4 regions of the Sporomusa intestinalis genome follow, and region 1 is predicted to be linked to each of the others. Evidence: riboswitches for the same ligand, from Rfam matches in the RefSeq annotation. Region 1 holds a riboswitch; each other region holds the start of a gene.
The links. Region 1 has a riboswitch for cobalamin ahead of ACZ481_RS08305 (TonB-dependent receptor plug domain-containing protein). Riboswitches for the same ligand answer to the same signal wherever they lie in the genome.
Positions count from the first base shown of each region.

Region 2: it holds a riboswitch for cobalamin, as region 1 does, so the genes downstream of both, ACZ481_RS13450 (OmpH/Skp family outer membrane protein) here and ACZ481_RS08305 (TonB-dependent receptor plug domain-containing protein) in region 1, are expected to answer to the same signal.
Region 3: it holds a riboswitch for cobalamin, as region 1 does, so the genes downstream of both, cobT (nicotinate-nucleotide--dimethylbenzimidazole phosphoribosyltransferase) here and ACZ481_RS08305 (TonB-dependent receptor plug domain-containing protein) in region 1, are expected to answer to the same signal.
Region 4: it holds a riboswitch for cobalamin, as region 1 does, so the genes downstream of both, ACZ481_RS12535 (MATE family efflux transporter) here and ACZ481_RS08305 (TonB-dependent receptor plug domain-containing protein) in region 1, are expected to answer to the same signal.

Region 1 is NZ_AP042390.1:1,839,417-1,845,144, reverse strand. It holds gene ACZ481_RS08315 (DUF1858 domain-containing protein) at 1-208, shown strand, start outside; gene ACZ481_RS08310 (outer membrane beta-barrel protein) at 665-1,327, shown strand; gene ACZ481_RS08305 (TonB-dependent receptor plug domain-containing protein) at 1,538-3,505, opposite strand; cobalamin riboswitch at 3,768-3,951, opposite strand; gene rsgA (ribosome small subunit-dependent GTPase A) at 4,499-5,578, opposite strand.
Region 2 is NZ_AP042390.1:2,860,060-2,865,787, reverse strand. It holds gene ACZ481_RS13460 (acyl-CoA dehydrogenase family protein) at 1-899, shown strand, start outside; tRNA gene ACZ481_RS13455 (tRNA-Val) at 1,086-1,162, shown strand; cobalamin riboswitch at 1,407-1,687, shown strand; cobalamin riboswitch at 2,170-2,352, shown strand; gene ACZ481_RS13450 (OmpH/Skp family outer membrane protein) at 2,636-3,097, shown strand; gene ACZ481_RS13445 (hypothetical protein) at 3,290-4,732, shown strand; gene ACZ481_RS13440 (TonB-dependent receptor domain-containing protein) at 4,806-5,728, shown strand, end outside.
Region 3 is NZ_AP042390.1:4,813,322-4,819,049, reverse strand. It holds gene ACZ481_RS22370 (zinc-binding alcohol dehydrogenase family protein) at 1-577, shown strand, start outside; gene ACZ481_RS22365 (tagaturonate reductase) at 600-2,117, shown strand; gene ACZ481_RS22360 (UxaA family hydrolase) at 2,142-3,626, shown strand; cobalamin riboswitch at 3,690-3,881, shown strand; gene cobT (nicotinate-nucleotide--dimethylbenzimidazole phosphoribosyltransferase) at 3,986-5,038, shown strand; gene ACZ481_RS22350 (nicotinate-nucleotide--dimethylbenzimidazole phosphoribosyltransferase) at 5,019-5,728, shown strand, end outside.
Region 4 is NZ_AP042390.1:2,665,928-2,671,655, forward strand. It holds gene ACZ481_RS12525 (MATE family efflux transporter) at 1-530, opposite strand, end outside; gene ACZ481_RS12530 (GNAT family N-acetyltransferase) at 815-1,324, opposite strand; gene ACZ481_RS12535 (MATE family efflux transporter) at 1,389-2,738, opposite strand; cobalamin riboswitch at 2,855-3,038, opposite strand; gene ACZ481_RS12540 (hypothetical protein) at 3,170-3,334, opposite strand; gene ACZ481_RS12545 (autotransporter outer membrane beta-barrel domain-containing protein) at 3,580-5,728, opposite strand, start outside.

The DNA of each region.
Region 1 (5,728 bases):
TACCGCAGAGGATAAAATTGCCGACGTGCTGAAGCAATATCCGGGTCTGAAAGAGCAGTTGCTTAAGCGTTCGCCCAAATTTTCCAATTTGAATAATCCGCTAGTGTTCCGCACTGTGGCCCAATTTGCCAGAATTAAGGATGTGGCGAAAAATACAGGCGAGGACCTGACGGAATTTCTGGAGTTTTTAAATAAGCATAAGGATTAAATCAACCTGTGCGGGCTTTTTAAAGGCTCGTTCTTTTTGTATGCTACAGCAAACTTGTCGCAGTTATATTATATTTTATAATTCTGCTCTGGCCGTTTTTTTCCTTTTCGCCGCGATATGGTATGGAAAATTCAGTTAAGTTCACACCGCTCGCAATTAATGTTTGTTTTATAGAATACAAGGGCCGCCTCAAGGCAAAAAAATAACCGGCACAATAGCCGGGGGTATTAGACTTTCTTTAAGCGGCGTATATCGGTGTCAGGTCCCGCAGCTTTCTGAGAAAAATTGCCCTTAGCCGGGGAATAATACTTTTTATCAGGCGGCAAACGCCTTCCTTATTTACTTATCTTTGCTCAGAATAGTTTGAATTTTATTTATCTATTCCTTGTTCACGCCCCCCCGTACGTATATAATTAGAATATCAACTGGCTAAAACTTACAAAGGAGCTGTTTACCGTGAAAAAAATATTATTAGTCATCGCGATGTCAATGCTACTGTCATGTGCTGTCGCGTCCGCATCCCCTTATACCGATTTTGAAAGAGGCACCTCGTCCGCCGAAATCGGCATAATTCGCTCTGAGCTAAAAACATCCGATGGCGGTGGTTCAATTGACTGGGACAAAAAGACCAACTTGGATTTTGGCGTCACAACAGGTCTCAGTGACAAATTTGCCCTGCAGTATAAATACCAAAACTTAGATTCCAGTAGCACCTATTTGTACGGTTATACCGGCAAAGTGGACGGCAAAGTGCATGAACTCAATCTGCTATATAAATTAGATCCCCATGCTTACGCCTTTCTAGGCATACAACGGTTAAGCGGCGATTTAACTATATCGGGATCAGGGTCTGCCGACATTGATTCTACGACGGTTGCGCAAATTGGCGTTACGGGAGTTACCAAACTGTCGGACAAGCTTAACGGCTGGGGGACCATTGCGTTAGGCGATGACAATTATTCTTACGAGTTAGGTCTTGGGTATGGTCTCGCGGCAAACACAGACCTGAATTTGTTCTATCGTTATAAAAAATTCGACAACCTTGAGTTTAAAAACTCCGGTTATGAATTCGATGCCAAAAGCAAAGGCTTGGGCGTTAGCGTTACCTATAAATTCTGAGTTTAATATGCCAGTTGATAAAAGGAGGGGGAACCCCTCCTTTTTTCTACGCAGACAATGGGGGACGTCCAGACTGGCGAAAATAGCCTGACGTCCCCCATTGTCATACTGTTCATCACAAAGCCTTCCCGCCAAATTGCCGGAAGCTTGAATTTCTTATGGTGCACCCGACCGGAAGCGAACGTGTGCGGTCTTTTTTATTGCTTTAAATTAATACCTATGTTTATAACTTAATAAGTAGTTACAGGGGGTTGCATAATAATTAGTGCCTGTATGGCTTACAATATCATTTCTATCCAACAGATTATCTATAGCTAGGGAAACTTCGTTATCTTTGTCCATGCTGTAGGTGGAGCTTAGGCTGGTCAGAAAATATGGCTTTATTTTCATAGAAGGCGCAGCCGAGGGCGTGCCGACACGTTCTGTTAAATAGGTCCCGTTTAAGCTTGTACTCCATTTATCTTTTTGATAACTTACTCCGCCAGTCAACTGCCAGCGTCCATATTTTCTGTCCCAATACTCTTTGGCAGCAAGGTTATGACCTTCGGCTTTTACTTTAGGATTTCCATAATTAATTCCCCAGCTATACGACCACCCGTTTTCCCCGCTTATATCACAGGTTAACTCAACACCGGTGTTTTTAAAAGTTTCATTCTTATATTTTGATATACCAGTTGACGGCTCCCATGTTGCACTAATATTATCTTTAATATCAATATGATATACCGCAGCCTTCCAGCGATGACTGTCATCAGCTTTTTTCCAGCCAACTTCATAATTGGTGCCGGTTTGGGGCTTTAATTCCGGCGCCGGCAAAAGATTATAGGTGCTGCCGTACATTTGGTTAAAGGTAGGTAAAATGAACGACTGGCCAATACTGGCATATACCCTGTCCTTTTCACCTAATTTATGAATAAATTGTCCAGATGCGCTAAAATTACTATAATCTGCATCCTTGTCAGCACCGGCAGTCCAGGTTTCACGGGCACTTAAAATAAACGAATTTACAGCATTCAGCTTTTGTTCCCATTGTCCATACACACCAAAAACTTTTCTTTCCTGTTGCATATAGGTAGTCGCATTAGCTTGCTTAAAATATTCATTTTTATAATTAAAGCCAAAAACAGTATTGGTCCTATCATTTATCTGCCAATGCTTCTGGGCATCAAGCCCGTAAGTCCTGTCCTTTTGATCAGTCGCATCAAGCGATGGGCTCAGGACTCCTTTACTGGAATAATTGGTAAACCCTCTTGTAATAGGCTCGTTTTGATTATAATACAAACTGGCCTGCCAATTTTCCTCACTATATTTAAGCTGCGCTATATGGTACTTGTTGGTATAGGTTTTATCATTTTGCAAATCGCCGGCCTGAGCAGCATTGCTGTTTTTCCAATTGTCGCCAAACCATGTTTGATAGCCGTTTTCATTATCCATGTAATTATATAAAAACGCGAAATTATCAGCGAAATTATATTCTAAAAACACACTGTTTTTATCAGAACCCTTAAAGGTGCTGTCCCTATCCCCGGCAGCATCTTTATTGGTTTGAATCTTATCCAGTTTGCCCCATTTGTCTTTACTATAGCCAACATTTAATTTACCTAAATTAAATGTTGCATTATAATTGCGCTGTCCGAAATTACCAATACCTGCCGACACGGTATTTTCAAATTGCTTTTTCATAATAATATTTACAACGCCGCCCATGGCTTCGCTGCCATATAAAACAGCGCCGCCACCTTTTACTATTTCCACCCGTTCCACATTCTCGACCGGAATAGAATCCAAATAATATTTACCAGACATATTAATCGGGATTCCATTTATTAATACCAAGGTGCCATTGCTTACTCCGCGGATAGTAATTGAATTTGACATAGTGGAATAGGGATTCCCGTTAGGGCCATATGTAGTATAAGCAAGGCCGGCGACTTTTTGCAAAGCCATGTGTATATTCTCAGCACCAGTATTTTTTAAATCTTGATTCGTCAAAATGGTAGTGGATGCAGGAACATCAACATCTGCTTTCTCATAACGGGTAGCCGTTACTACTATCGAATCAAGTGTAAAATCCTCTACTGTTTCAGCAGCAAAAACGGCTGTGCCGCCCCCACAACATAAACCGGCAACAATGGCCGTCAGCAGCATACGGCTTTTCAGAACTGTTTTCTTTTTCATCAGCATTCTTCCTTTCAAGATAAAAAAATATCTAGTGACTATAACCGAATAAATTAAGGCCATTTGATGCCAGAAGAAAGGAGAAGTAAAAATGGGAAACTCCCGGTTATGGCAGCCGGGGGAGGGATTCTACAGCATTGATCCAAATAAAAACTCCTGGTCTAGGACCAGGAGTAAATGGACAAGCTGCGCAGACTCACGTAGGAACATTCCCAAGCAAGCAAACGCCAAATGCAATCTCCACCCATCACTCGTAGGTAAAACGGCGATCATCAGACAGGCAGTGCTCCTGGCTCTGGCTCATAGCTCTCCCGCACCTTCCCAAGACTCTTGTCCCAGTGGCATATCTTCGGGTTTGCTCCCCATTACAGTGGCGGGACCGCGTCGGTATTGCACCGGACTTCCCTATTAAGCCCTAAACGGGCACCTGACTTAGCGATATGTAATTCATATTAAGGTAAACCACTTAACTCATTATCCACCTCATCCTATTATTTGGGGCAAAATATGACAAGTATAGTTGCCTTTTGGAATCTATCTGTCAACATGCACCACTTACTCTGGTTTATAAGCGTAAACTATATACCGGTCATACAGTCAAGTCTTTTTTTCCAAGGCCAGAATCCGGTTGCTTGGTACGGATATCTATTGGCATACTACTAATAGCCTTTAATACACGCATATTCTCATTGACGTTCAGCATGACGCTAGTTCCTCTGCTCCTCGCTCCGTTAATCCTTTATCTTGCTGCTATAAATCAATTATAGTAGTTAGATTATTACAATGCACCCTACAAGGTAATTCGGAAACAAAAAAACGACACGGCAAAATCACCGTGTCGCTCTCACCTTAGCCCATTATGCTCCTCCTAAATTGTAGTTTTAGGATGGAGCAAGGCTATCTCACAGCATGTTTGTTATGCGATAAGCCTTTGCTCCGCATAACACCGACTCCAAATAATATAGGATGATAAGCCAATTTCCTTTCTTGATTTTACCTCTCCCGATTTTTACCTTTTGCAAACCTGCGGGCCTTCTTCATACCACCTACACTGCTAAACATTTCATTCAGCTTCGTAGTTTCAATTTGCTTGAAATTAAGCCCCTCGTATTTTGCCTCTTTCTTTAGTTTTTGATAGCTTAACAGCCTTTCGCCGGAAAGAGTACCGTGGCCAATCGCTTTTTGCACCGCACAACCCGGTTCGCTGGCGTGCGTACAATCATGGAATTTACACATAAACGCCAGTTCGTCAATATCGGCAAAGGTTTTAGACAGATTAGCACTTTCCAGGCCAAGCGCTCTCATTCCCGGCGTGTCAATGACTATGCCGCCATTTTTCAGCAGAATAAGCTCGCGCCTTGTGGTCGTGTGCTTCCCTTTATCGTCATTTCTAAGTCCTTTGGTATCCAGCTTATCTTCTCCAATTAAGCGATTGATAAGAGTAGACTTGCCAACGCCTGATGAACCGATAAACGCGATTGTTTGGCCTTCTTTAATATACCGCATTATCTGGAAATAGCCGTCCTCACGCATGGCCGTGGTAACAAGCACAGCGGCGCCAACGGCGACAGTATCCACTTCATGGAGTTTTTGTTCCACATCGTCAGATAAATCCGATTTAGTCAAAACGATAACGGGAACTGCTCCACTATCCCAGGCGATGGACAGATAGCGCTCCAACCTACGCAGATTAAAGTCGTTATTCAGCGACATACATATGAAAACCGTGTCGATATTACTCGCCACAACCTGCTCGTCGTTTGCTGTTCCTGCCGCCTTTCTGATAAAGACGCTTTTTCTTGAAAGCACATGATGAATAATGGCATTCCCGTTTGCGCTTACCTCCCGGTCAAGCATGACAAAATCGCCTACCGCCGGAAAATCAGATAGCGTTTTCGCCCCAAAACGAAATTTACCGGACACCGCGGCCATCATTTCACCGTTTTCGCACATTACCTTATATAAATCTTTCGATTGCGAAAAAACACGCCCAACATAAAGACCATTAAATAAAGTAGATTCAGCCGCAAACCTATCGGTGAACCCTAATTTTTTCATATCTATTTTATGCAATTTTTTATCCTCCTGAAAGTTATAGTTATAACTTATGGGAGGTTTTTGTATCGTCTAATTTACACAAACCTCCCGGCTTGCTACAATCTCCGCTATACCATATTTAAACATAAACCTGTATCTCCTTAACATTAATTTTTATGCTTCATC
Region 2 (5,728 bases), 1.0 Mb from region 1:
GCTGCGCCGGGGTGGCCACCACAACGGCGGCCAACTCCCTGGCTTCCTATCCGGTCGTTTTATTAGGCAATGAGGCGCAAAAAAGAAAAATGTTCGATGTCCTCAATAACGGCAAACTGGCGGCCTTTGCCTTAACCGAGCCTGGCGCCGGGTCGGATGCGGGGGCCGTTGCCACTACCGCCGTCAAGGACGGGGATAATTATATTATCAACGGCACGAAGTGCTTTATCACCAACGGCGGCATTGCCGATATCTATATTATTTTTGCCAATACCCGGAAAACCGCCGGCATCCGCGGCCTGACAGCTTTTATCGTCGAGCGGGGCACACCAGGCTTTTCCGTGGGTAAGGAAGAAGAAAAAATGGGAATCAGGGCCTCCAACACCTGTGAATTGGTATTGGAGAATGTTTGCATCCCCGCCGACAACAGAATCGGCCGGGAAGGGGAAGGGTTCAAAATCGCCATGAAAACACTGGATGCGGCCCGGCCGTTCGTCGGCGCCGTATCGGTCGGCCTAGCCCAGGCGGCCTTTGAACTGGCGGTCAAATATTCGAAAGAGCGCGTGCAGTTTGACAAGCCCATCGCTTCCTTCCAGCTGGTGCAGGCCATGCTGGCCGATATGGCCATGCAGATTGAAGCCGCCCGCCTGCTCGTGTATAAAGCCTGCTGGCTGAAGGATCAGGCTGCGCCGTACACGAAAGAGTCGGCCATTGCCAAGTGCTTTGCTGCCGACACCGCCATGAAGGTGACCACTGACGCGGTCCAGGTGCTGGGGGGCTATGGCTATTCCAAGGAATACCCGGCGGAAAAATACATGCGCGACGCTAAGATTATGCAGATTTACGAAGGCACCAACCAAATTCAGCGCCTGGTTATTGCCAATAACATCCTGTACTAAAAATAAGAAAGGACTTGGCACAAGCCAAGTCCTATAGGACGATGCCCGTTAGGGTATCGTCGTTCTTATGTCTCAACAAAACGCCACTGCGCCAGTAGCGTTTGCCTGTTTCTGGCCGGACAAAATTAAGGCCTAATTAATGCTTGACTTTTGCCTGCAATCTTACTATAATATGTTATGTGCTACGGGATTATAGCTCAGTTGGTTAGAGTACTACGTTGACATCGTAGGGGTCACTGGTTCGAGTCCAGTTAATCCCACCAGGGAATGCAAAAGCTGCCGAGAGATCGGGAGCTTTTTATTTTAGCTCTTTCATCTCGCCCAGGATCTGTTGCAATAATGCTTCCATCCGTTCACCACCCTAAGGCTATTATAGCCCGTCCGGGCGGGGGCAGGCAAGCGGAAACTGCCGCTTGCCGCAAGAGTACCTGTCTAAAAAACCTATTGACAAAACATTACAAAAGTGGTATTGTCAGAATTAGGAAATCACACTACTTAAAACAAAAATAAATACAATAAGATGCAGGTGCCCGCAAGGGCTTTATAGAAAAGCCGGTTGGAAGCCGGCGCGGTCCCGCCACTGTAATGGGGAGCAAAGCCATGTTTTATACCACTGCGACGCCTCAAAAAGAGGCTAGTGCCGAACACGCACGAGTTGACGGTGCGACGCCTCTAAAGGAGGCTAGTGCCGAACACATATGTGTCGACGGTACGACGTCTCTGTCGTGGGAAGGTTTGGTGGAGCGATGACCCAGAGCCAGGAGAACTGCCTGCATGACAATCACCGTTGACCTGCGAGCGATAGGGAGGGGATTAGTGCGTGTTTTGTGCCGGCAGTTTTTTCCGGGCTACAAGCAGAAGCCTTCCTTACGTGTTGTTATCACAGGAGGCTTCTTTTTATTTGCCATTGTGAACATACAATAGAAAACTTGTGAAGGGATAACGGATTTTTCGCACCCAGCCATGTTGCGTTACGACACAGTTGTATCATAATTGCCGTACCAAACGGCAATTATTGTCATAGTGCGTACAGGTAGTCCGCCTGCCGGGAGAACTGCCTGTACGGACATCTTTGCCAGACCTGCGGCAACAGCAGGGCAGCTTACGGCGGCTATCATGCCAACGCCGGCCGTCGTAAGCCCTGGCTATTTACCGGCCCAGCCTACAACAGGTAGCGAACAAAGGAGGTACAGGGAAGCAGCCGGACAGCGATATCAGTCAAAACCGGCAGTCATATTCTGCGGCCAGTTTGCATAGGCTGCAACGAACAACATCATTATGTGGGATAGGTGCCCTGCGGGGCTTAAAAGGGAAGACCGGTGAAACACCGGCACGGTCCCGCCACTGTAACGGGGAGCGAACTGCAGACAGAGCCACTTAAGCAACTGCTTGGGGAAGGCGCAGCCAGCAATGACCCGGAGTCAGGAGACCTGCCTTATCCAGCAATCGCCTATAGTACCTGCGAGCGACAGGGAGGAGATTACGTGGAACCGGGGTCCCATTGCGGCCGGTCAGCGTAGCACTCCCGCTAAGGGAGTCTTTTTATCCTGACAGAAAGGTTAACTTTCCCTGGATAAGGGCAACATCGGCTTCCGCTTTCGCCACAGGCTCGGCGCAAGCCGTGTTTTCTTTATTGTTATTTAGCTGCTGGATTGTCCGGCCCTATGGTACAGGACAGCCGGCGTACAAGCCTGGCTTGTACAAACAAATTTAGAGATTAGATGAGGATACAACCCATGAACAAAACACGCGCAATCTTAGCCCTGCTTATTGCCGCCTGCTTTCTGGCCGGACTGTTAGCTCCCGCGCCGGCGCTGGCCGCCAAAGCCAGGACCAAAGCCAAAGCCAAGACCGAACAAACCGTCGGCTATATCAACCGCCAGCAGGTTTTCGCCGCCTACCCCGGCATTGAGGACCTGATGCAGCGCATCCAGCGCCTGCGGGCCGAGGCCCAGCAAGACTATGACACCAACGCCAAAGACCTGGCGCCGGCCGACAAACAGGCCTACAGTGACAAGCTGTCCCGCCAGCAGGCCCAGCGGGAAGACGAACTGATGAAACCGGTGGGCGACAAGATCGAAGAATCAATTGAGGCCGTTGCAAAAGCCAAAGGCCTGACCGTAGTGATTGACGCAGCAAATGTGATCTACGGCGGTATCGACATTACCGCCGACGTAATAACCAAGGTACAACAATAAGCAGCAGCGGCGACGGCGTAACTCAGCCTGTTCGTCCTGCCCGGGCGCGATGACGGCGTTCGGCAGGCTGCGATAAGGAAATCTAACAAGGAGGTGCGGTTTTTTTCGTGAGCACTAAGAAAAAGACCTCAGCAGCCCGCCAGCTGTTGACGGTCATACGGTAAACAGTAAAAAATGGGAGAGTGAAAACTTATGGCTAGTAAGGTAATGTATGGAACGTATACTTATACCGGTACTCCCAGAGGCGATGTCGGCACTGCCACATATCCCAATCCCAGTCCGCCTCCTGCCATCCTCGTGCATAAAGGAGTAAGAACGACCTATACCAATGCCGGGGGCAGTCCTTTCATCGGTTCTGATCCCAAACCATTATATTTCGAAAACGGCGCCGGACTCAACCGGGCCGCAGTGGCTTCCATCTCATGGGCAAGCGGCGTCGCCGTTTGCAACTGGCTGGTCTATGAAGCCGATGCCGATAATACTACTCCTTTTGTCTGGAACAACCCCGTGGCCGGGCCTGTCGTACTGACGGACGGCACCGTAAGCGTTACCAATCCCTATGCCCTCAAAACCAGAAGAATTAATGCCACGACAGTCGATATTTATTGCATCGACTATGACAACAGACTTGTCTTCCGCGTGCGCAGCAACGGTCCGAACGGCGATACCTATACGCCGCAGACTGGCTATTATCAATTCCCGGCGCTGACGGTCGGCAGCAACCAAACCTACGGCGTCGATCTGGATATCATCGGCGACTATGTCTATGCTGTATTCAATAGCGGCACGAACCTGACGGCCGGCGCGCCTAGCGCCAACTACCTGAACAGCACGATAGTACAACTGGATCTTGCGCTCAGCAGCCCACCGGTAGCCGTTAACGGCCCCTATGGCTCGTCAACAAGCGGCGGAGCGGCTCAAAATGCCTTCAGCATCCAGGCCTATAACGATGGTACGGACGACCATCTCATCCTGACTGCCGTTGGCGGCCCGCAGTTGGATCAGGCCTATCCGCCGAATTATCCCTTTAATTGGAACCCCGGTTCCCGTATCCAGAGGGTTGATCCAAGCACGCTGGCGGTCACTGACCTGCTCGTAGCGGCTCCTAATAATACCGATCCAGATAATGAAACTGACCGGTTCGATTTCCGGGCGCTGACCTTCAGCGCTGACGGGAATGACGCCTATATTCTTACCGGAAAGTTTACTGCTGGCTTTGCTGCCTTTAGCTACCGGCTGTATCAGACCGATTTGAGCACAGTTCTCGGGGCCGGCGGGGCGCTGATTTCGAGTATTGTTCCAATACCGGTGCAAGCTACAACCGACGGCGGCTACCTCTGGGGTTTGCTGTATTCGGAAAGCAATGCGAACACCTGGTTTGTCCGAGGCGAAGATTTGGCTATCTACAATTCCGGCGGCCAAGTCGCCGCTGCCACACTTGCCGATCTCACCACGTTTACCGGCGGGTCGGATTTCCCCGGCCTCAATTTCGTGACCATTTACGAAGACGAAGTGGCTGCGCCGCGAGCCTTGAAGGGCTATGTCGCGCCGGCGTTTGCCTCCAACTCGCCGGCGGCGTTGATCGAACGGGAAAAATTCTTAAAAGAAGTAGCCGCAGCCAAAGCCAAAAAATAACCCAAGGTTTCTCGTGGAGGGGAAGCAGTTCCCCTCCACAATTTTGAATTTTCATAGTGGGGAGAGAAAATTTTTGCAGAAACGAAAGAAACAATCCGGCGGGGCGCAGAAAAAAAGAGCGCTCCTGGCGGCCTGTGTATCGGCCGCCTTGCTTTATGCCACGCCGGCTCATGCGGCACTGCGGTTATATGATGAGGCCAACGTCACCCATCCCAATATCAAAGTGAACAATCCGACTGGGTTTACGATTGCCAGTGGCGAAACCTGGCGAACTTACTTCAATGCAGCAACCGGGAACGGGGAGAGTAGTGCGACGAAATATACCAATATTACCATTCAAAGCGGCGGGATTTGGCAGCCGCTGGATAGTAATAATCTTATTAATGTCGAAGGAACATTGACACTGGAAAAAGACGCAGTCCTTGACCTGTCCTATAAGTATGGACCCGAGAATTATCCAGCCAACGACTGGACGTCTAACCAGCTTATTCGAATGTTGAAGGCCGACACTGCAAATTCAGTGAAAACGGTTTTTCACGACGGGGCAATTCTACGGGTTAATATGTACAGTCACCCAGACATTGCCAGCGGCGCTTTAACCGATAGGTTCTTGTTTAAGAATCCGCAATTAGGGGACGATGCGGTCGACGTCAAGGTGCAGATCCGCTATAATAAAAGCTTTGGCGGCCCCGACCTTGCCGCTGGCGTAAAGCCTATGCTGCAGGGTTCAACGTCTGGTGCCGTCATTACTCTGAGTGCGATCAGTGACGAGGTAAAAGCCAAGATTGAGAGCGGCGACTTCACATTTACGGGAGAAAGCAGTTATATAGACAGTTCGCTGAACAAATACTTATTTACTCCGACCTTAACGGCAAGCGAGGTATCGGGCAGTGCGGGAAACTATAAACAAAGCTATGGTTTGAATTGGGCCGCCATCCGCAGCGATCTGGTTTCCCAGGGCGTATTCAGCGCGGCTAACGCCCAGCTTTCCATGCG
Region 3 (5,728 bases), 2.6 Mb from region 1:
GGTTATAGCCATGCATGCCGTTACCCAGCCCAGGACTCAGGCCGGTGAGCATGTGGTGATTACCGGCTGCGGCCCCATCGGTCTGCTGGCGGCCCAATATGCGCTGACCTTAGGGGCGGTCCCGGTTGTCGTCGACCCGGTGGAAGAGAGGCTGGCCCTGGCGCGGCAGCTTGGCATCAAATACACGGTTAATCCTGTTGCCAGTGATGCGCTGCCGGCGATTCAGGCCATCACCGGCAACCGCATGGCCGAGGTTGTCATCGAGGCCTCCGGCGACGCCCGGGCCATCCGCAGTGCGATTGATTATGTTTCTTACGCCGGCCGGATCTCGCTGGTCGGCTGGCCCAAAAATGAAATCCCGCTGCCGACAGCCCTCTTTACCAAAAAAGAGCTGACAATTGTCGGTTCCCGCAACAGCGTGGGCCTGTTCCCGGAAAGCCTGCGCCTGATTGCCGAAAAAGAGGTCGATGTGGCGGCCCTTGTTACCAAAACCGTGCCGGTAGAGGAGATTCCGGCTACTGTTAAGGACATTTCCGAGCATCCGGAAAGATATCTTAAGGTCATTGGCCTGTTCTAATTTAATAGCGGGAGGGAAAAAGATGAACCAATTAAACGCAGCAACTTTTGCCAACCTGCAGCCGCCGGCCGGCCTGGAGGTGTTTGCCGCCAGCCATTTGCCGGAACGGGTGATCCAGTTTGGCGAGGGCAACTTTTTGCGGGCTTTTGTTGACTGGATGATTCACCGGCTGAACAGGCAGGGCTTATTCAACGGCAGGATTGTACTGGTACAGCCGATTGCCGAAGGACTGGCCGACACCATTAATGAGCAGGACGGTTTATATACCCTGCTGCTGCGGGGCCTGCAGGCGGGCCGGATTGTTGAGCAAAAAGAGATTATAACCTCTGTCAGCCGCGGGATCAATCCCTACACGGACTGGGCGGCCTGCCTGGCCTGTGCCGAGAACCCGGACATAGAGTTTGTCGTTTCCAATACAACCGAAGCCGGCATTATTTATGATCCGGCTGACCGTCCCGAGCATTTGCCGCCTGTTTCCTTTCCCGGCAAACTGACAGCCTACCTGTATCGCCGCTTTCAGCATTTTCAGGGGGATGCGGCCAAAGGCCTGGTCATTCTGCCCTGCGAGCTGATCGAGCGCAACGGCGAGCAGCTGCAGGCCATTGTGCTGCGCCTGGCCCGGGAATGGGGCCTGCCGGCGGCCTTCGCCGCCTGGGTGTCCGCGCATAATACGTTTGTCAATACGCTGGTGGACCGGGTTGTCACCGGTTACCCCAAGGAGGAAGCAGGGGAACTGGAGCAATATCTGGGATATCGTGACCGGCTGCTGACAGCGGGGGAATTATTCCATTTATGGGTGATTGAAGGGCCGGCGGCATTGGCTGAGCGTCTGCCGTTTACCCAGGCAGGGCTGAATGTAATCTGGACAAACGATATGTCGCCGTATCGCACCCGCAAGGTCCGCATTCTGAACGGTGCCCACACCGCGTCGGTGCCGGTGGCTTATCTGTACGGGCTGGAAGCAGTTAAAGAGATGATGGATCATCCGGTGCTGGGCCGGTTTATCCGCCAGGTTATCTGGGACGAGATTGTCCCGTCGATCGAGCTTGACCGGGAAATGCTGAGCGAGTTCGCCGGCAGTGTGATTGAACGGTTTGAGAACCCGTTTATTACACATTACCTGCTGAGTATTCTGCTTAATTCGTCCGCCAAGTTTAAAACCAGGAATCTGCCGTCACTGCTGGCCTACTGCCGGCAGCGGGACGACCTGCCCGAGAAGCTGGTATTTGCGCTGGCGGCCCTGATTTCCGTATACAAAGACGGCCGCATGGAAGGTTCGGTCATGAAAGCCCGGCGCGCCGCCGGCGAGTTTAGCATGAGGGATGATCTGCCGACGCTCCAGTTTTGTGCTGCGGCCTGGCGGGACTATGACGGCAGTGCCCCCAGCACCGCCAAAGTCGCCCGGGCGATTTTGGGCAATACCGGCATCTGGGGTACTGATCTTAATACGGTTCCGGGCCTCACGCCGATGGTTACAGCCTATCTTTACGATATCTGCGAGCATGGTATCCAGGATACTGTGGCCAAATTGGTCGAGTAGCGGAAGCGGGTTGGAGGAATAGCAATGCCGTTGTTACAAATTCATGCAAATGACAATGTGGCTGTTGCCCTGGCCCCGGTTGCCGCCGGCGAGGAATTAACGGCCGGCGGCCGGCGCCTTAAGGCGGCCGGGGCTGTGGACAGGGGCCACAAGCTTGCGCTCGTCAATATTGGCGCCGGCGAGAAAATTATTAAATATGGTTTTCCCATCGGCCTGGCCGCGGCCGATATCAGGGCCGGGGAGTGGGTCCATACCCATAACCTGACCACCGGCCTGGGAGAGATCCTGGAATATGAATATAAGCCCGAGTTTACCGAACTGCAGCCGGTGGCAGCAAAAATGTTTCAGGGCTACCGCCGGCCGGACGGCAAAGTCGGCAGCCGCAACGAGATCTGGATTGTGCCGACCGTCGGCTGTGTCAACAAAAATGCCGAGCTGATCGCCCGGCAGGCAGCCCGGGAATATGGCAGTAGGGAAAATATCGACGGCATCTTTGAGTTTAAGCATCCCTACGGCTGTTCGCAAATGGGCGAGGACCAGCTGGCCACCCAGCGAATTCTGGCCGACCTGGTTGCCCATCCCAATGCCGGCGCCGTGCTGGTGCTGGGGCTGGGCTGCGAGAACAACCATATCGGGGAATTCAAAAAGGTGCTGGGCAGCTACAACCCGGAGCGGGTGAAATTCCTGGAGGCCCAGGCGGTTGAGGATGAAATTGCCGAAGGGGTGCGGCTTATCGGCGAACTCATCGGCTACGCCCGGCAGTTTTCCCGGCAGGCCTGCCCGGCCTCGGAGCTGATCGTCGGTCTTAAATGCGGCGGCTCGGACGGCTTCTCCGGCATTACCGCGAACCCGCTGGTCGGCGCTTTTTCCGACCGTCTGACCGCCATGGGCGGCACGACCGTATTAAGCGAAGTGCCGGAAATGTTCGGGGCCGAGACGATTCTAATGAACAGGGCCGCGAACCGGGAGGTTTTCGAAAAGACCGTGCGGCTGGTTAACGGCTTTAAAGAATATTTTGCCGCCCATAACCAAACAATCTATGAGAACCCGTCGCCAGGCAATAAAAAAGGCGGCATCTCCAGCCTTGAGGATAAATCGCTGGGCTGTACGCAAAAAGGCGGTACCGGCAAGGTCGCCGATGTCCTTGCCTATGGGGAGCAGGTGAAGACCAGGGGGCTGAACCTGTTAAGCGGTCCCGGCAATGACGGGGTGGCGACAACGGTGCTGGCGGCTGCCGGCTGCCAGCTGATCCTGTTTACCACCGGCCGCGGCACGCCGCTGGGGACTGTTGTGCCGACGGTCAAGGTGGCGACAAACAGCGAGTTGTTTAATAAAAAACGCCACTGGATGGATTTTGATGCCGGCCAGCTGCTCGCCGGCATGGAGCTGGAACCGCTGGCCGATGTGTTTGTCGACTATGTGCTGGCCGTGGCCTCAGGCCGGCAGACCCAGGCGGAAAAAATGGGCTTCCGGGAGCTTACGATTTTTAAAAACGGTGTCACTTTGTAGCGGATTTGGGTTTTAATCATTGACGCCCTTCCGGCGCGTCTGCTATAATGACGGTGAATATTATATATATTGCACGGTTGAGGTGCCCCCTGACGGGGGAGAATAGGGAAGTCCGAGTATGGAAGGCAATGCTTCCATATATAGGCGCGGGCCCGCCACTGTACCGGGAAGACCTTACCTATGCCACTCGCAAGGGGAAGGCGTAAGTGTTGATGAACCGGGAGCCAGGAGACCTGCCTTAATACCGTTACACCACCTTCATGGAAAAGAGGGCTTTTTTGGGACTACCCAAAAAAGCCCTTTGTTTTTCCCCAGCTGAATGGTTAAAGAGCAAGAGGTACTAAAAATGGGGGGTTATTATGAGTTTGCTACAAGAAACGTTATTGCGCATTACGGCACCGGCACCGGCGATTGGGCAGCAGGTACAGGCAAAACTGGACAGGCTGCTGCGGCCGGCAGGCAGTCTGGGCCGTCTCGAGCAAATGGTACGGCAGTATGCGGTGATAACCGGCCGGCTGCAGCCTGACATTCCCCGGGCCTGCATGGTGGTGGCCTCGGCCGATCACGGGGTGGCCAGGCAGGGCATCAGCGCGTATCCGGTGGAAACCACTATTCATATGACGGCCAATTATCTGATCTCAAAGGGCGGCAGCGCCAATGCCTTTGCTAATTTTTGCGGCGCCGACATGGTTGTCGTCGATATGGGCGTGGCCGGCGATATGTCGCATGTACCGGGGTTGTGGCACCGGAAAATAGCCTATGGGACGCAGGATTTTACCGAGGGGCCGGCCATGACCCGGGAGCAGGCCGTACAGGCAATCGAAACAGGCATCGACATCGTCAATGACCGGGTCCGGCAGGGCTATAACTGCTTCAGCCTGGGGGAGATGGGCATTGGCAACACAACCGCCAGCGCCACGATTGTCGGGGCCTTTACCGGCCTGTCGCCGGAGCAGGTGACAGGCCGGGGCACCGGGATATCAGACAGCCGCCTGCAGGTTAAGATCGATATTGTCCGCCGGGCTTTGGCCCTGAACCAGCCTGACGCCGGCGACGGCATTGATGTGTTGTCCAAGGTCGGGGGCTTTGAAATCGGGGCTTTGGCCGGTGTTGTCCTGGGCTGTGCCGCCAACCGCTGCCCGGTTGTAATTGACGGCCTGAATACGACGGCCGCGGCCTTGATCGCCAACGCGCTCCATCCCCTGAGCAAGGAATTTATGTTCGCCTCTCATCTGTCCGGGGAACCGGCCCATATCATTGCCCTGGGGCACCTTAATCTGGAGGCCTGCCTGGATATGGGGGTCCGCCTGGGCGAGGCGATTGGGGCCTCGGTCGTGGTGGATATGCTGACAGCGACCGTTAACATGCTGAATAACCTGGGAGGTCAGTCGAATGCTGGAAAAGACGATTAGCCAAATTAAACCCCTTGATGCCGCGGCGATGGAGAAATGTCAGCTACGGCTGGATAACCTGACCAAGCCTCTTAACAGTTTGTATTCTTTTGAGCATATAGCCCGTCAGCTGGCGGGCATTACCGGCAGCCCCCGGCCCCGGAACCTGGGGAAAAGCATCATTGTCATGGCCGCCGACAACGGGGTGGCCGCGGCGATGGCTGCCGCCGGCCAGACAACGGCCGGCCGGATTGCCGACTATTGCCGCGGCCGGTCGCCGCTGCCGACGTTTGCCGGCCATGTCCAGGCCCGGCCGGTGGTGGTGGATATCGGGGTTGCGGCCGAACTGACGCACTGGCCGCAGCTGTGCCATAAAAAAGTTGCTTACGGCACCGGCGATATTACGCTGGGGCCGGCCATGACGCGGCAGCAGGCGATTCAGGCCATCGAGGCGGGCATCGCCGTTGCCTGCGCAGAGACCGCCCAGGGAGCCAGCGTGCTGGGGCTGGGGGAGATGGGGCTGGGCGGCACGGCGCCGGGCATCGCGGTGGTTGCCTGTTACAGCGGCAAGGCCCTGACGGTAGCCGGCAGTCCGCTGGCCGAGATTGTGCAGCAGGCTTTAGCCGTGAACCGGCCTGATGCCGCCGATCCCCTGGACGTTGTCAGCAAAACCGGCAGCCTGGCCATCGCCGGTCTGACTGGCGTCATTCT
Region 4 (5,728 bases), 830 kb from region 1:
TGCAGCAAATTTACCCACAGGCCGACCTTCAGCGGTGAGGTTGTGTCACTGGCACTGCGTAATATGCTGCCGAATATCGTCATGAGGGAAATCAGCACAGACGGGACGCCCACAATTTGAAAATACGTTATACCCGCCTGCAGGACTTCAGGCTCAGTTCCCATATAACGCAGCAAAGGTTCAGCAAACAGCAATGTGACAACACCAAAAAACAGACCTAAAATGATAGCAAGCCACGCTGACTGCCGGGCGATGGCTTTGGCCCGGCCGGCATCTCCGGCCCCGAGGCAGCGGGCAATCAGCGAGGAGGTGCCTATCCCCATCGCCATAAATACCGCAATATAAATGGCTACGATGGCATTGGTGACGCCGACGGCGGCAACTTCCTGCAAGCCGATTTTAGCAACAAACAGGGTATCAATAAAACCGACAATATTTAATAACAAGTTTTCGATTACCGTTGGCACAGCCAATGTCAATACTACCCGGACTTTCTCTTGCCACGTTTCGCTACTAACCGTATTAGACATTTGCAAATCTCCCGGCTACATAGTATCGTTCCAAACCCGACTTTGCTGTAATTTAACCGCCGTTTCCACCTGGTTTCAGACTTTGCTTTTTACTCATATCCCCCTATGGGGGATATTTCAATTAAAAAAATTATCCTGCTATTCAGGATTAGTGATAAGGTATACGGTGCTGTCTTTATCCGGCAGCAAGCTAACAATAAGCAGGAAACCATAAAGATGCTTTCTTACCGAAATAAGAACAGCATCTTTCCGGTTATAATACAGGCCTGTATTTTGCCTGGCGGTTATAATTGCTTTTCCATATGAACAATTTCAAAACTGCCGCCTTGGTCAAGGATAATTTCAAACCCCTGTTTCTGCCAAAAGTTAAAGCCTCCCGGCAAAAAGTGATGGGTGTGCAGATACAGCATTTTGTACCCGTGCTGCCGGCAAAAGTCAGTCATTAATCCGACAAGCTTTGAGCCAATTCCCTGGCGCCGTAAACCGGCGTCAATATAGCAGCGGCCCACTTCGGCCGTTGTGGGCAGATGGTAGCGGCCTTTGAGCAACTCGATTCTGTCATTGTAAGCACAAATCGCGGCCGAGCCGACAACGGTTCCCGCTGGCGTAAATACCGCCCACATATTGCAGTTTTCCGGTTCAAGGTAGGTTTTTCCCAGTCCCCAGACATCGTCAGTAATGGCTGCCTGACCTTCCTGGTGAAACAAATCCCGCAACTGTTTTAACAAAAAATCCTGTACAGCGGCTATGTCTTCAGACCGAATGGGACGAATTACTAAATTCTGCGTAGCCAAGCAAATACCCTCCCTATAGCGTTTAGTTGTTATATTCTTCCTGCAGGCCTGAGCTGCCTCCTTGTTAGGCTTTAGCCGTCAAGGCGGCGATTTTTCTGTTCAGTCCCGGCAGATAAATCCACAGGAAAAGCGACCGGCCCAGACTGAAAACGATAAATGCCAGCCAAATACCATGGTTGCCCAGGGTGGGAACGGCCAGCCACAGGGAAATGAAATACGTGATCAAAGAATATATCAGTGAATTACGAACAGGCGCGGCCGCCGTTGCCCCCACAAAAATCCCGTACAGCTCCAGCCCCCAGAAAGCAGCCAGCGGAAACAGGGCTATCCAGTAACTATACTGCAATGCAGCCTGCTGCACATCGGCGAGGGTTGTAAACATTTGAATCAGAGGAATTTTAAGCGCGATTGCTATTGCTGCCAGGACAACGGCCGTAGCGCCCCCCCAGATAGCTGTCAGCTTAACGGTCTTGACATAAAGAGCCTCATTCTTTTCGCCAATTGCCTGGCCAACCAGAACGGTACCGGCATTGGCAAAGCCGCTCAGGAAATAGGCCATTACAAAATGCAGTTGCAATAAAACGGCATTAGCCGCCAGAATGGTGTCCCCATACCGCAGGCCATAAGCAGCCAGGCAATCGTAAACAGTCAGCAGACAGGCTGTTCTGATAAATAGATCCCGGTTTACTTTCATCATCTGGACCAATGGCGCCGGATCAACAATCTTTTTTGCTGAAAGCTTTTCCAGTGTAATTGCCCTGCTTTTTAATAAAATAGCTGCACTCAGCAGGAACGCCGCAATCTCGGCAATCAGCGTTGCCGCAGCTACCCCGCCGGCAGCCCAGCCGAAGCCGCCGACAAACAGTACGGCTAGTACCATATTCAGCACATTCATAAAAACCTGCAAAGCCAGTGACAGCTTTACTTTCGCCATTCCCATCAGCCAGCCGACAATGACATAGTTGCCCAGCGTAAACGGCGCGCTCCAGATGCGGATATGATAATAGGCGGCGGCAATCTCGCCAACTGTCTCATTCGGCGCCAGCAGGGCAAAGGCGATTTGCTTTATCGGCCACTGGAGGGCAACAATTACCAGTCCGAGGCCAACAGCAATCAGCAGCGGCCTTAGCAACGCCAGTGCAACTGCCTGTTTATCACCGCTGCCACTGGCCTGGGCGCTAAATCCTGAAGTGCTGACCCGCAAAAAACCCAAGATCCAGTATAATGTGTTAAAAATAAGTACCGCGATAGAAACGCCGCCGATGTAGGCGGCTTGCGGAAGCCTGCCCATAATTGCCGTGTCGACAACTCCCAGCAGCGGTGTGGTTAAGGTGGCAATGGTCAAAGGTATGGCCAGAGCCATAAATTTTTTATGATCGTTCAGGCCAATCACAGTTGTTGTTTTTTCCCGCATTGGTGCTCCTTACTGTCGGTATAATCAAATAAATACCCCAATGCAGCGAATGCATTGGGGTAAAATAAGCACAATAAACTATTGCCCCAATCGCCTCCCTATCGTTCGCAGGTAATAACGGTGATTGAATATAGGCAGTTCTCCTGGCTCTGGATCATTGCTCCTCCAAACCTTCCCGAGACACAAGGTTTCAGTGGTATTTCTTGGAATCGCTCTCCCATTACAGTGGCGGGACCGCGCCGGCTTTCAACCGGACTTCCCTATTAAGCCCTCGCGGGCACCTATATCGTAGTTATGAAGTTTCATACTCGCAGCTTTTATCACAATCTGTAAGACACTTGCATAAAAAGTATTGCATAAAATGACCAAATCTGTCAAGAGATTGCACCGCGGTTATCCGTCTTGCCTATTTTACCGCTTCCTGTCTTGTTTCAGCAAAGGATAAAAACGATTAAGAGGGTTAGAACAATCAGAAGCACAACACCCACCCATACCTGCCAGCTTTCAAAATTATGAAAAGCTGCGAATCCATTTACAGCACCATGGGCTTTACGGCCGACATCATTAATCGTAGTTTTAATTTTTTCTATATCCATTTTACATACCTCCATATTATGTTATTTTATTATATTCACATTGGCGCAAAGCCGTTTGCAAAAGTTTAATTATTTTTCGGCATAACAAGCAGGCCTGCTATTTCTCCTGAATAGCAGGCCTGCTTGTTATGTCGTTGTGGGGCCAGGCTTCCCAGCCGCCGTTTAAGGTGTGTGGGCACTGTGATCATACCAGGCTGTGAAGCAGCCAGGCTGAAGTCGCCTTTTACCACGGATACAGATATTTATCAGAAGCTCCAGCGCAGGCCGGCGTCAACGCGCCAGTCGGTGTCGATATCGCTGCCGGTGCTCTTTTCCAGATTGGCATAGGCATAGGAATTATCGCTCACTTTGGCGCTGCCGCCCAGTTGGAAGACCGCCCAGCTGCCCCCCAGGTCCACCCGGCTGCTTTTGGCCTCTTCGGCTGTGAACCGGCTGCTGAAGTCCCCGCTGAATTCATGCGCCAAAAAGGCTTTGGCATAGATGCTGGTGGTGGCTGTCAGGTGCCCGACGCCGACCCCGATCCGGCCAACCAGGCTGGTAAAGCCGTCCTGGCTGATGTTCATGGTCCGGTAGTTGCCGTCCCCGTCTTTTACATCGCTGGTGGCGGTATAGTCTTTGCCCTGCAGCCGGCCCCAGCTCAACTGCAGCTGCGGCTCAACATACAGGCCGTTGCCGTGTTCGAGGCGCCGGCCGTATTCGGCGCTCACCGACAGGCCGTTTGTTTTGTAGTCGCCTGCCACTTTATGGCCCATTTCGTTATAGACGGTGAAGTCATTTTTCACCTGGCCGCCTTTTACGACGATGTCGGTGTAGTGCCCTTTACCGCCCAGCCAGCTGCCGTACAGGGACAGGCTGGTCGCCGTATTGTCGCCTTTGCCGCCCAGGATATAGTCGCTTTCCCCGTCGTTGTGGCTTACGGCCGCACCCAGGCGCCAGCCGTTGTCTGTCTCTTTGTCATAGCCGAGCTGGACAGCCTTATAGCTGGTGCTGTAGCGGGTATTGCCCTGATCGTATTTGTTTTTGCCGGCATAGACGCTGGCCCAGATGCCGCCGGCGTCCGGCGCCAGGCGCAGTTCTCCCAGGCGTTTTTGCATATCGTTATTTTCCGCCCGCCACAGCAGGGCCGACGACACCATGGCCGATTTGGTGCCGCTCATGATCATGGTTTCGTACTGCCCGTATTCAATGGGGTTTTCCGGGGTAATCACCGTGCCGTCCGCCAGGCTGCCCTGCCCGTCGGCTTCGGCAAAGGCGATGTCGCCGACTTTCCACAATATGCCGGGGGCGGTCAGGCCCTCGCCGATGGCCACCTTGCCTGCCAGATTGCGTTCCGCCCCATTGGCTTTCGTGTAGCCGCTGTAGGTCAGTTTGCCCGCCAGGGCGTTCAGGACGCTGGTGACGGTTTCCTCCTCTGCCACATCAATGCCGCTGCTGTCGGTCATTACTGTGATTTCAGAGCCGGCCGCCGCTTTTTTGATGCTGATGCCGCCGCCCACGATATCCGCCGGCTCCAGGCTGCTATGGCCGTAAATGACCATCGTGCTGCCGCTGTAGTCCTCAATGGCGATGCCGCTGGCGCTCTTTTGCTGGATGATGCCGCGATTGGCGGCGCTGTCGCCGCCGTGGAAGCCGGTTACATGGCTGATGCCGTCAAAGGTCCCCTGCAGCTCTGCCTGCGTGTACTCAAAGGCAGTGGTATCGTAGGTTAGCCCCTGGGAATCATGAATCCACAAAGCGCCGTTCTGTAAAAAAAGATTAAAGGTTCCCAGTTTATCGGCCCCGGCATTGTCGGCCACGCCTTGCCAGTAGGATTCGCCGGTGGTCAGGGCCAGATTAACCGTGCCGTCGAGCAGATTTTTACTGGCAGCCGTAGTGGCTGCATTTTTTATCGCCAGAATGTTGCCTTCGACCTCGACCTTGGTGTTGCCGGGGGTCAAGGCAGCTGTTGCTGCCAACGTCTTAGCCGCCAGGGGCGCTATCGTCTGGGCCGGGTTCATATTCAGGTTGATGGTGCCGCTGTAGGCCAGCAGCGCATGATTGTTAATGTCTTTGTTTTCATTGGTGTCAATGCGACCGCCTTTTAGGTTGATCACACCGCCGGCATCGGTGCGGCAGTCGGTGATTACGCCATTGCCATTGATCGCGAGATCCAGCAGGCCGTTGATAGTAATTATGCTGCTGTTAGACTCCCTGTTTAAGATGCCGGTCACATTTTCACTCCGCGGGGTGGCCCGCTGCACCGGACCGGTACCATCAGCCGGCTGGTGTTTGATATCCATCGCTACATTGCCATTGATGGTCATGGTTGCTTGGGCGCCAGGCTCCCAGTTCGTAAAATCCTGGGCAATACCAATGGCTTGTCCATAGCTGTATTTGTTAATCATATCGATACTG